DNA from 2 places in the Rhizobium brockwellii genome. Region 2 is predicted to be linked to the other one. Evidence: predicted binding sites of a transcription regulator. Region 2 holds the regulator's gene; the other holds the start of a gene.
The links. Region 2 encodes PhoB, which activates phosphate uptake and scavenging genes when phosphate is short. Its sites were predicted from a motif close to TGTCATNNANCTGTCAT; they were not measured.

Region 1 (4,193 bases), 2.1 Mb from region 2:
ATAACCCGACGCCAGGGTCATCAGCGCCATCGCCATGCCGACATAGAAGAAATAGGCGCCCTGTGCCGAAGATTCCTGCGTCTCCTGCACCGTCGCCATGATCCGTCGCTGCACGCCGGTATGCACGAAGGCATAGGTGAAGCCGTGGAAACATTGCAGCAGGAAGAAACCGGCAAAACCGGTATTCATCGGAAACAGGATCCAGCGGCAGACGCTGATGGCGCAGCCGAAGCGGATCAGCGTCCAGGCATCGAAGCGACGGTTGAGACGCTTCGACAGGAAGAACACCGTCACTTCCGAGGCGACGCCGGCGCTCCAGAGCAGGCCGACCTCAGTGCCGGAGAAGCCGAGCTGATGCCAGTAGATTGAGGAGAAAGCGTTCAGCACCGCATGGCTCGATTGCTGGATGGCGACGCCGATCAGAAGCAGCAGCAGGTGTGGCTCGCGCAGGCCACTGCCGGTAGCGGCTGGAATGTTGATCGGCTGGCCGCGCCGTCGCGTTGGCCCGATGCGCGGACAGAAGATCGCCATGACCACGGTCATGGCAAAGCCGAACACCATGACATCAAGCACCATTCCGCCGCCCCACCGGCTGATCATCTGGCCACCGACAAGCGTCGAGACGATGAAGGCGATGGAGCCCCACACGCGCATCGACCCGTAATCGAGCCCCCAGCGGCGCACGCCCGAAATGACGATCGATTCGACGACGGGCACATAAGGCGCGAAGGTAGCGCCCTGCAGCGCATAGACGATCGTCACCGGCCAGAAGGTCGTCGTCCAGAACAACGCGACCGCCGTCAGCAACGACAGGCCGCCCGACCAGAGCAGCACGTCGGCGCGCTCCTTCAATCGATCGGCGATCATGGCGACGACAGGCGCCACCAGCACGCGAACCACCATGGGTATGGCAAGGATGATGCCGATCTCATGATCGCTGAAGCTATGGGTCGCGAGCCAGACGGGAAAGAACGGCAGGACGATGCCGTTGACGAGCAGCGGCGCACAATAGGAAAGCGCACTGAGAAGCCGGAAGCGCGGCGGCGCTCCCTCACCCGTCGGGGAATTTTGAGCGGGAATCATGGGTGGACCTGAAGGAAACTGGACGTTGTCCTAACACACCACCCTGGAGGCGACTATTGCGAGAAATAGCCGTTCTGAAACGTTTTAGAAAATAAATAGGGCCTGTCGCCTGACGGTAACGGCTAAATTCGATGGAGCGCAGGCGCGGATGCGCCCGCGCCAAAATCAGGCGGCTTGCGGGGCCAGTTCGCCCTCGTCATGCATTTCGATAGCGGCAAGCGCAGGTACGCTGCTGGCGAGCGCCCGCCAGGTGATCAGTTCGAACGTGCCATCCTCATGCTCGGCGACTGCCGTGCAGCTTTCCACCCAATCGCCGGTGTTGATGTAGCGGATACCGTCCATGTCCTGGATGATGGCATGATGGATATGTCCGCAGATCACCCCATCGGCGCCGTTTTTGCGAGCTTCCTCGGCCACGACGCGCTCAAATTCGCCGATGAAGTTGACGGCATGCTTGACCTGCAGCTTCGCCCAGGCCGAGAACGACCAGTAGGGCATGCCAAGTCGGCGGCGCACCGCCGCCAGGATGATATTGATGCGGATTGCCGTGTCATAGGCCCAGTCGCCGAGATAGGCGAGCAGTCGGGCATTGCGGACGACGACGTCGAACTCGTCGCCATGCAGGATCAGATATTTTCTGCCGTCGGCGCCGTCATGCATCATGCGCTCGACGACCTCGATGCCGCCGAAATGCATGCCGGGGAAGGCGCGCAGGAATTCGTCGTGATTGCCGGGAATATAGACGACGCGCGTACCCTTGCGAGCCTTGCGCAACAGCTTCTGGACGACGTCGTTGCAGACCTGCGGCCAGTACCAGCTGCGCTTCAGGCGCCAGCCGTCGACAATGTCGCCAACGAGCACGATCGTATCGGCCTCATGGTGGCGCAGGAAATCCAAGAGGAAGTCGGCCTTCGCGGCCTTCGAGCCGAGATGGACATCGGAAATGAAGAGCGTGCGGAAATGTCTGGGTTCCATCATGTCTTTCACGAGCTACCGCTCATGTCCCATCTTTCATCTAGCCTTCCAAAACCAGACTCGTGTTTCAGGAAGATGACAAGCTGGGGAAAAGCCCTGCAAACCTGTTCATTCCGCGCGGGCAGTATGCCCGTCGCCGCCAGGTCCGGCGACAAGGTTGCCCTGTTCATTCAGGGCGTTCATGATGGCGCCGATTCCATATCCGACAATGCGGGATGGCTGATGCGTCTCTTTCTCGTTCGCCACGGCGAATCCCTCGGCAACATCAACGAACAGGCCTACCGCCAATTCGGCGATCACAACGTGCCGCTGACGCAGTGGGGCCATCGGCAGGCTCTCGAAGCAGGCGGCGTGATCGCGTCCTATCTCAAGGCATTGCCGAGCGCGGGTTTCGGCAAGCTGCATATCTGGTATTCGCCCTTTCTGAGGACCCGGCAGAGCAAAGATGCGCTGCTCGAAGCACTGCCGGAAAGTTTTGTCGGCGATATCAGGGAGGACTATCTGTTGCGCGAGCAGGATTTCGGTCTCTTCACCGAAATCTACGACCACGCCGAACAGAAGCAGAAGTTTCCCGACGAGTTCGAAAAATGGGCGAGGCTGCGCAGTAACAGCGGCAAGTTCTACGCACGGCCGCCGGATGGCGAAAGCCGGGCGGATGTGGCCCAGCGGGTGCGCCTGTTCCTGCAGACCGTCATGCACGACGCCGAAAATGGCGACCACAACGTCGTGATCGTCGGTCATGGCGTCACCAACCGGGCGGTCGAAATGAATTTTCTGCACCGCCCTGTCGAGTGGTTCGAGCGCTCCGACAATCCCGGAAACGCCGATATCACGCTGATCGAGGGGACGCGCACGCAAGGATACGAATCGATCCTGCTGCATCAGGCGGCCGACCGGCAGCTGGGACAGGAAGGCGAACTGCGCGATGCCTATGGCGCCGACGTGACGCTTACGCCGAAGCCGATGGCATAACTCCCTAAATCGAACCGCCGCAAAGGTCTGTGGCGGGTTGCGCAAGGCAACCCGCCAACTCGTCACCTCAGCTCGGCGACGTCACCGGCGCAGCTTCCTGCCCCGCCGGAGCCTCCTCATTCACAGTCTCCGGCCGCTTCGTCCTCAAGAGACGCAGCACGAAGACGAAGAAGACGGGAACGAAGAAGATCGCCAGCACCGTCGCCGAGATCATGCCGCCAAGCACGCCCGTGCCGATGGCATTCTGGCTGGCCGCACTTGGCCCGGTGGCGATCGCCAGCGGCACCACGCCCAAAGTGAAGGCGAGCGAGGTCATGATGATCGGCCGGAAGCGCAGACGGGCGCCTTCGATCGCGGCATCCATCAGCGATTTCCCCTCGGCAAAACCGTCCTTGGCGAATTCGACGATCAGGATGGCGTTCTTCGCCGACAGTCCGATGATCGCGATCAGGCCGACCTTGAAGTAGATGTCGTTGGACATGTCGCGGCTCATCACCGCAAGCACGCAGCCGATGACGCCGAGCGGCACGACCAACATCACCGACAACGGGATGGACCAGCTCTCGTAAAGCCCCGACAGCAGCAGGAAGACGAAAAGAATACTAAGACCGAACAGGAACGGCGCCTGCGATCCCGATCTGAGCTCCTCCAGCGACTGGCCGGTCCATTCGAAGCCGAAGCCGTCGGGAAGTTCCGAGGCCAGCCGCTCCATTTCGCCAATTGCCGCCCCCGACGAATATCCCGGCGCTGGAGCGCCGGAAATACGCACTGAAGGGTAGCCGTTATAACCGACGATCTGCGCCGGCCCTTTCTGCCATTCTGCGACAGCGAAGGAAGACAGCGGCACCATGCCGCCGCTCGCATTGCGGACATTGAGCTTCATAAGGTCTTCCGCCTGAAGTCTGCTCTTGTCCTGCGCCTGCACGATGACGCGCTGCATGCGGCCCGAATTCGGGAAGTCGTTGACATAGCTCGAACCGAGATTCGCGGTGATCGTGCTGTTGATGTCGGCGAAGGCAACGCCGAAGGTATTCGCCTTTTCGCGATCGATGACCAGCACGAGCTGGGCCGAGTCAGGCATGCCTTCCGGCCGGATACCCGCGATAATGGGGTTCTGCGATGCCTTGCCGATCAGCATTCCCGCCGCCTCTGTCAGTGCCGCC
Region 2 (4,193 bases):
GCCGCCGATGCCCTTGGCGACCGCCATGATGTCGGGTGTGATGCCCGACCATTCATGGGCGAAGAGCTTGCCGGTGCGGCCGACGCCGGTCTGGACCTCGTCGAGGATCAACAGCAGATCGTTGTCGTCGCAGAGCTGGCGAAGCGCCTTCATGAACTCAGGCGTGGCAGGACGAACGCCGCCCTCGCCCTGCACCGGCTCGATGAGGATGGCGGACGTCGCCTCGGTGATCGCGGCGCGGACCGCTTCGATATCACCGAAAGGCACCTGATCGAAACCCGGCGCCTTGGGGCCGAAACCTTCGAGATATTTTTCCTGGCCGCCGGCGGCGATCGTCGCCAGCGTCCGTCCGTGGAAGGCGCCTTCGAAGGTGATGATATGGAAGCGCTCGGGATGGCCCTTGGAAAACTGATAGCGGCGGGCCGTCTTGATCGCGCATTCGAGCGCCTCGGCACCTGAGTTGGTGAAGAACACCTTGTCGGCGAAGGTGGCGTCGGTCAGGCGTTTAGCCAGACGCTCCTGTCCGGGGATCTCATAGATGTTCGACAGGTGCCAGACCTTGTCGGCCTGCTCCTTCAGCGCGCCGACCACATGCGGATTGCTGTGGCCGACGGAGGTGACGGCGACGCCGGCGCCGAAATCGAGATATCGCTCGCCAGTTTCGGTGATCAGCCATACGCCCTCGCCTCGCTCGAACCGCAGTGGGGCACGAGAATAGGTGTCATAAAGCGGCGCGGCTTCAGCCATGGCGCGATCTCCATCAAAGTTGCCGGGCAATGACTCCGGCTAAGGAAACCAGGCCCGAAAAATCAAAAATGCCGCCTTGCGGCGGCGAGTGGCACTATTTCCTTTTCGCGCTGCAATGTCAACAAAACGGCGCCCTTAGCGTATGCAGCACAGGTGTACAGCGGCATTTTCAGTCTTCAACAGGCATTATTGCAGAAATGCCACGCAGGGACAGCAAGTTGGGGAAAACTACGAATTCGATTCATCCGGATTCATGCGACTCTTGTCACGGAGTCAGGCTCACACTAGGTTAAAGATCAATTACTAGACTGCATGCGGCGGAACTAGTCACCAAAATTGATCAAGCGTTTCTTGTTTCGGAGCTCCCGGGACAACGGTGAGGGATTCTGCCATCACCAACGCAAAAGGTGGAGACAGGGCATGAACTGGACAGACGAGCGGGTCGAGAAACTCAAGAAGCTTTGGGCCGAAGGACTGAGCGCCAGCCAGATCGCGGCACAACTTGGCGGTGTCAGCCGAAACGCGGTCATCGGTAAAGTGCACCGGCTGTGCCTTCCCGGCCGTGCCAAGGCCGGCGGCACCAACACCGCGGCGCGAACGCCGAAGCGCAATACATCGGCGCCGCGCGCGCCGAACTTCGCCTCTCGGATCACCACCCGCACCGTCACCCGCCAGCAGGGCGCGACGATGCTGAAGGAAGAGATCGAGATCGAAACGATCGAGGAAATGGAATACGTGCCGAGAGGCAATGTGGTGGTGCCGATTTCGCGCCGCCTCGGCCTGACGGAACTGACCGAGCGCACCTGCAAGTGGCCGGTCGGCGATCCGCTGAAGGACGACTTCCATTTCTGCGGCTGCGAATCCCCCGACAATTCGCCCTATTGCAGCTATCACCAGAAGCTTGCCTACCAGCCGGTCAACGAACGCCGCCGGGCAGCCGCGCGGGCCAGCTGAGGGGGCTGACCATCGTTAGAATGCAGAAAACGGGCCGAGTGGCCCGTTTTTTTATGCGCGGATGGAAGCTCAGGTTTCCCTCCGTCATGCTCGGCCTTGTGCCGAGCATCTGATCACCTCAACCACTTGAGAGAAAAAACTTTATTTTCAAATGCTTAATTTGGCGTGCGCAGATCCTCGGCACAAGGCCGAGGATGACGTCGCGGGTTTTGCCGGGGCTTTGCCAGCAGGCTCAGATGAAAGCCCTCAGGCTTCCATCGAATAACCGGCGCCGCGGACGGTGCGGATGACGTCCTGCATGTTGGAGAAATTCAGCGCCTTGCGCAGGCGGCCGACATGGACGTCGACGGTGCGCTCGTCGACATAGATATCGTGGCCCCAGACACCATCCAACAGCTGTGAGCGGGAGAAGACCCGGCCCGGCGACGACATCAGGAATTCCAGCAGGCGGAATTCGGTGGGGCCGAGGCGGACTTCGCGGGTCTTGCGATGGACGCGATGGGTCTCACGGTCGAGCTCGATGTCACCGCATTTCAGCACCGTCGACAGCACCTCGGGACGGGCGCGACGCAGCATCGCCTTGACGCGGGCAACGAGCTCGGGGGTCGAGAAGGGCTTGACGACATAATCGTCGGCGCCCGTCGACAATCCGCGGACACGCTCGCTCTCTTCGCCGCGCGCCGTCAGCATGATGATCGGCAGACGCTCGGTCTCCGGCCGCATGCGCAGGCGCCGGCAGAGCTCGATGCCGGAGACGCCGGGCAGCATCCAATCAAGGATGAGAAGATCGGGCGTGCGCTCCTGAAGCCGCATTTCGGCTTCGTCGCCACGAAGGATGGTATCGACCTCGAAGCCTTCCGCTTCGAGATTGTAGCGAAGAAGCACGCTGAGGGCTTCCTCGTCTTCAACAACTGCAACTCTCGGGATCATGCGTGTCGGTCTCCTCGCGCATGATCCTTAAACCAGGGTGATTTAAGCAATGCATCCTGCGCAAATTCAGAAATTGGCTGCGACCTCTTGCGCGCCCGGATGGGCGCGCACGCAAGCGGCGGGGTGTAGGCGGTTATTCGGTGACCGCGCCGACGGTGTTGGCGCTGTCGTCCTTCGGACGGTCGCCTTCCGGCTGCGCGCCTGTCGTCATGTAAAAGATCGTCTCGGCGATGTTGGTGGCGTGGTCGCCGATGCGCTCGATGTTCTTGGCGCAGAAGAGAAGATGCGTGCAGCTGGTGATGTTGCGCGGATCTTCCATCATGTAGGTCAGGAGCTCGCGGAACAGCGAGGTGTACATCGCGTCGATCTCGTTGTCGCGTTCGCGGATCGCATTCGCCTTGTCGGCGGAACGATTGGTGTAGACGTCGAGCACTTCCTTGAGCTGGACGAGCGCCAGCTCGGACAGATGCTCGAGGCCGCGGGCGAGCTTGCGGGGAACGCCGGTGCTTTGGACGGCGATGACGCGCTTGGCAGTGTTCTTGCCGAGGTCGCCGACACGTTCGAGATCGGCGGCGATGCGGATCGAACCCATGATTTCGCGCAGGTCCGCGGCCATCGGCTGGCGGCGGGCGATGGTGACGATCGCCTTGTCGCCGATTTCGCGTTCGGCGTGATCGAGGATCACATCGTCGGAGATGACCTTCTGCGCCAGCGCGGTATCGCCGTTGACGAGCGCCCGCACGGCTTCGGCGACCATCTGCTCGGCCAGGCCGCCCATTTCGGAAATCCGCCTGGACAGGAACTTCAGATCATCATCATAGGCAGAATAAATATGTGTCGATGCCATGGGGCTTTATCCTCGAATAACGGAAAGGCTTGGTGACGCCAAAATCAGCCGAAGCGACCCATGATGTAGTCCTGGGTGCGCGGATCGTCGGGATTGGTGAACATCTTGTCGGTGTCGTTCTCCTCGACGAGATTGCCGAGGTGGAACATGGCGGTGCGCTGCGAAACACGCGCGGCCTGCTGCATGGAGTGGGTGACGATGACGATCGTGTAGTTCTCGCGCAGCTCGTGGATCAGCTCCTCGACCTTGGCGGTGGCGATCGGGTCGAGCGCCGAGCAGGGCTCGTCCATCAGGATCACTTCCGGGCTGACGGCGACGGCACGCGCAATGCAGAGGCGCTGCTGCTGACCGCCCGACAGGCCGGTGCCGGACTCGTGCACGCGGTCCTTGACCTCGTTCCAGAGGCCGGCGCGCTGCAGGCTGGTCTCGACGATCTGGTCGAGATCGGCCTTCGACTTGGCGAGGCCATGGATGCGCGGGCCGTAGGAGACGTTTTCGTAGATCGTCTTCGGGAACGGGTTCGGCTTCTGGAAGACCATGCCGACGCGGGCGCGAAGTTCGACGACGTCGATATCGGGATCATAGATATCGTCGGTGTCGAGCGTGATCTTGCCGGTGACGCGGCAGCCGTCGATCGTGTCGTTCATGCGGTTGAGGCTGCGCAGGAAGGTCGACTTGCCGCAGCCGGACGGGCCGATCAGGGCGGTTACGGTGT

Region 1: a site for PhoB is predicted at 2,123-2,139, ahead of RLCC275e_RS11165 (UDP-2,3-diacylglucosamine diphosphatase). Genes of this name have one in related genera too.

What each region holds. Positions count from the first base shown of each region.
Region 1 is NZ_CP053439.1:2,223,918-2,228,110, forward strand. Features, by position in the region: gene RLCC275e_RS11160 (MFS transporter) at 1-1,083, opposite strand, end outside; gene RLCC275e_RS11165 (UDP-2,3-diacylglucosamine diphosphatase) at 1,249-2,061, opposite strand; gene RLCC275e_RS11170 (histidine phosphatase family protein) at 2,281-3,030, shown strand; gene RLCC275e_RS11175 (multidrug efflux RND transporter permease subunit) at 3,098-4,193, opposite strand, start outside.
Region 2 is NZ_CP053439.1:161,443-165,635, reverse strand. Features, by position in the region: gene RLCC275e_RS00825 (aspartate aminotransferase family protein) at 1-747, opposite strand, end outside; gene RLCC275e_RS00820 (GcrA family cell cycle regulator) at 1,168-1,701, shown strand; gene phoB (phosphate regulon transcriptional regulator PhoB) at 1,948-2,631, opposite strand; gene phoU (phosphate signaling complex protein PhoU) at 2,765-3,478, opposite strand; gene pstB (phosphate ABC transporter ATP-binding protein PstB) at 3,523-4,193, opposite strand, start outside.